One region of the Echinicola sediminis genome, then DNA from elsewhere that is predicted to be linked to it. Evidence: riboswitches for the same ligand, from Rfam matches in the RefSeq annotation. Region 1 holds a riboswitch; the other holds the start of a gene.

Region 1 (2,190 bases):
TTTCTTGGAACCGGTAACGTTTGTTCGTTCCCCGATATTGACAAAATTCAACTCAGGGGTAAACACCAAAGGCTCTAAACCTGAGAGTTTTAACAGGTCATTGTATTTTTTTTTGTCCATTCCCACTATTCTTCTTCAGTTACAAATGCTAGTTTTCTGGGTTGGTATTTTTTGCTCGTTTCAGCAAGGGTTCTGATATGTTCCGGAGTCGTGCCGCAGCATCCCCCCAAAATATTGATCAGGCCATCCTGGAGAAATTCTTCCACTTGATCGGACATTTCTTTGGCCGTTTGGTCATACTGTCCAAACTCGTTGGGCAATCCGGCATTGGGGTAGGCGCTGACATAAAAGGGGGCTTTTTCAGCCAAGACCTTAAGATAAGGCCTCAGCTCTTTCGCTCCCAATGCGCAGTTGAGCCCTATGCTAATCAACGGAACATGTGACATGGAAATCATAAATGCTTCAGTGGTCTGTCCGGACAGGGTTCTTCCTGATGCATCGGTGATCGTTCCCGAGATCATAATGGGAATACCGCCTTCCTGTGGATCCAAAGGGATACCCTTTTCCTCATACACTTCCTGGATGGCATATAGCGCAGCTTTTGCATTCAAGGTGTCAAAGATGGTTTCCACCAAAAGGATGTCTGAACCACCGTCCAATAAGCCCCTCACCTGCTCGGCATATGCTTCTGCCAGTTGGTCAAAAGTGACCGCACGGTAACCGGGGTCATTGACATCCGGGGAGATGGAGGCTGTTCTGTTTGTAGGCCCGATGGCTCCCGCTACGAAACGCGGCTGGTCGGGGGTCTTTTCAGAATAGGCCAAAGCCACTTCCTTGGCAATTTTTGCCGATTCTACATTAAGCTCATAAGCCAAATGGGGCAGGTCATAATCTTCCTGAGCAATGGAAGTACTGCTGAAAGTGTTGGTCTCTAAAATATCCGAACCAGCTTTCAGGTACTCCTCGTGGATTTGTCTGATGACATCCGGTCTGCTTAGGGACAGCAAATCGTTATTGCCCTTAAGTGGCTTGGGGTGACTCTCCAAAGCAGGCGTCCTGAAATCCTTTTCATCCAATGTATAACGCTGGATCATGGTACCCATGGCCCCGTCGAGGATCAAAATTTTCTTTTTAAGCTGTTGGAGTAATATATCCGTTCTAGTATTCATGCTCATCTGTTCATCTAAAAGCTTATATCGAGCAAAGAACCGGAAGAAAAACTTGGCATTCATCTACCGCTCATCTATTCCTGTCTTTCACAGGATGGGAGTTAGCACCTTGCTAGATTCAGGTTGCTAAGACGTCATAGGGCCCTTCCCTCGGTCTTTCTCGATAAGCAATCCCAAAGTTAACAGGAAAAGATGGAAAACAATTGCAAATAGCAGAAATTATTTGCGGTGAGGCGATTTTGCTCATCCCGAAAATTCCACCAAACGACGGCCTTAGTGGAAAAACTTGGGTGACCTGATGTGCTGTGAAAGCTGACGCCCTCCTGCGGCGCTTTATAAACTGCTGATAGCGTTACAACTACCGCTTCTGGAAAACTTTTTACTTAATTGAAAGAAATTATTAAGGCCTTATTCCTACCCCCAATTGCAAATAGGGTCCGGCCATGTACTTGGCCATGCTCTGGTCAGCCAATCGGTACCTGGCCAGTGGGACTTCATATCCTCCGTATAGGGTGTAGACCAATGCTGCCTGGGTCTTTTTCGACAAGGGAGAAGCGTACGAAAAATAAACTTCAGGCTTTGCCATGGCGCCGGCATTTTTGAGTTCTCCATCATAATCCGGAAGATCGATCATTTCTGGAAAACCGATTTTGTATTTGTGCAGCATGGTATAGCGGATGTTGGCATAGCCAAGGCCACCGGTCACCCCCAGCTCCCAATTGTTCAGATCAAAGAGTTTTTTTCCAAAATTGCCATAAATCCTCAAGCTGTTCAGGTTGTGCACATAGGTTTCATTGGCCTCACCACTCATGCTGAGGTTAAATAGGTCCAAACCATAAAGTGTGCCCCGGTTTTCTCCAAGTATCTTTAGTCCGATATTGTATGGTGTACCGGAAAGCTTGCGGTATCCCTTTTCTTCCAAAAGGTTGTTAAGGGCATTGGGCTTGGTAAAATGCTGACCATAAAAAACATGAAAGCCCAAGGAAGCATCACGATAAAAGTAGTTTCCCTCAGGCAAGCT
Region 2 (2,190 bases), on a different contig from region 1:
TAGTAATCGATTTCGGTCAAATTATCCAAAACCGGAATACAGTTTTTAAAACCATCATTGAGCAAACCTGCTATGTACTCTTTATACAAGTCCCTTTTGAAGCCATTGCAGACGATGTAGGTATCTTTGGTGATTTTTCCTTTTTCGTACAGGCTCCTGACCAAGGGAATGTCAAAAGTAGAAGAGGTCTCGATATGAATATCATTCTTCAGGGCCTCATCCAGCACAAAACTGAAATGGGATGACTTGGTACAATAGCAATACGTGTATTTCCCGTGGTAATCATGGGCCTGCATGGCATTGTTGAAATAGGTCTTAGCATTTTGAATGCTTTCGCTGATCTTTGGCAGGTAAGTAAGCTTCAGCGGGGTACCATAGGTTTCTATGATCTCCATCAAATCCACCCCATTAAACAAGAGCTGATTATCTTCCACCTTGAACTCTTTGGTAGGAAAATCAAAAGTTTGCTGAATTAGGTCAATGTATTTGTTCATTAGGCTTCAAAGGTTAATGACTTAAGAGGGCGAAAATTGCACCAGATAATTGGGATTTCAAAAAGGTAACTTTCTTAAGTAAGAAAATATTTCATGCACCTCCAAATCCTAGGCCCTCTCATTCTGATTTAAAAAAACAAAAACTCCCTGACCGTGAGGCCAGGGAGTAGGATATGGTTATTGTTTCTGGTTTATTAATGCCTTCAGAATTTTAGATCGTTAAATAACAAGCGCTCTTCCAATTGGTGCTTCTCCTGATTGGCCAATACTTTTCTTAGCACTTGCTTGAACCTGATTTCTTCACCTACCATCTTGAAAACTTTCTCCACATATTTCTTGGCGATGGCTTCGTTGGATTTGTAAAACTTCAGGGTAAAGCTTCTGGTTTCATGGATATTTTCCAAAAACACTTCCTTGGGCTGGCCAGCCAGAACAATTCCCCTGAAAAGGGCATAATGCTCGGCCAATTCGCCAGTCAGGCTAAAGTAGATTGCTTGAAAGCTTTTGTTTGCTCCCGGAAAGTTCCCAAAATTAAAGGCCCCTTCCCCTTCTACCTGAACGGAATCATGTTCCTTCAACCAATCATGTACGCTGATGGATTCCTCCGTAGGAAGGTTCCGGATGACAGATTGAAAACTGAAAGTATTGGTGGATAGTGCTGAATTATAGTTAGAAGCTATTGCTGTCATGGTATTTCGTTTTTTAGTGTTACTAGTTTGTCTTTTTTGCCGCTATTGTTTTAGATCAACAATTGCAATGGATGATTTTCTTTTGCTGTAACTCCCGAATTCGTTGTGTGCCCATGTTTTTCATAATTTATAGGTCCTTAATTGATTGAGGCAGGATTTAGCACCTTTTCTCTGTCACGAGGGATAGGTTGCTATAGGTTCTCAGAGCCTGTTCTCTCCCCTATTCTTTATAAATTAGCTACTGGCCTTCGCTGGCGCTTCACTAATAACTTCACCAAAGGTACTACAATTTTTTATAAATACTAATATCCCTATAGATTTTGTAGGGTTTTATTTTTAAAAGTTTTTTCCCGCCTAACTTACAAGGGATCAAAAGCTAAGCTGCAGGCCTTCCTAAGCGCTTTTTACAGAATTAAGCCAAAAAAGTATTCTTACGATGATAATGGAATATATCCCCTGATTTAAAACCCTGGATAAACTATTATCAATTTCCTCTTTAATTGGTCTACTGGTCTATGTCCTTCGCCAAGATCGACATCTCCAAAGACCTGGGTTGGGCTACTCCCCAACTGAAAACCCACTGGCTATGCTATCAACTTTCCGACATTCAAACCTTAAACCCGAATTCCAAGACTTATAAAAAAGTAACGTACAATAGCTAACTTATGAACCTGAGTTCGATTTAAAAGCAGTGAAATAGGATCGCTGCGTCATTGCGAACCCTTTTGTGCTTGGGTAAGTGTGGGAGGAAAGGGTGCGGCAATCTTCTTATTATGAGATTCCCACAGCTTCCTTCTCGCAATCCTACGCCAAGCCTCGGAATGACGTCTTTGAAACTTGAACTGAGATTATGACATAAGTTAGATGGAAACATGCATTTGCTTATCTACGCCACGGCGCACAAGTATTACGGACTTAAAATGCTTTAAAATCAGTCGCTTTGCTTCCCGATTTATCGGGACTGATTTTCTTGCATTTTCAGTCCTTCCCGACAGTAGCCGGGACAG

The links. Region 1 has a riboswitch for S-adenosylmethionine ahead of ACYVAA_RS00815 (homocysteine S-methyltransferase family protein). Riboswitches for the same ligand answer to the same signal wherever they lie in the genome.
Region 2: linked by a shared signal. The riboswitch ahead of ACYVAA_RS17750 (hypothetical protein) and the one ahead of ACYVAA_RS00815 (homocysteine S-methyltransferase family protein) in region 1 are both predicted to bind S-adenosylmethionine.

Annotation. Positions count from the first base shown of each region.
Region 1 covers NZ_BAAHAP010000002.1:13,696-15,885, forward strand. Annotated here, with positions in the region: gene metH (methionine synthase) at 1-120, opposite strand, end outside; gene ACYVAA_RS00815 (homocysteine S-methyltransferase family protein) at 126-1,169, opposite strand; SAM riboswitch class I at 1,237-1,339, opposite strand; gene ACYVAA_RS00820 (hypothetical protein) at 1,570-2,190, opposite strand, start outside.
Region 2 covers NZ_BAAHAP010000085.1:1,243-3,432, forward strand. Annotated here, with positions in the region: gene ACYVAA_RS17745 (arginine decarboxylase) at 1-494, opposite strand, end outside; gene ACYVAA_RS17750 (hypothetical protein) at 698-1,183, opposite strand; SAM riboswitch class I at 1,308-1,419, opposite strand.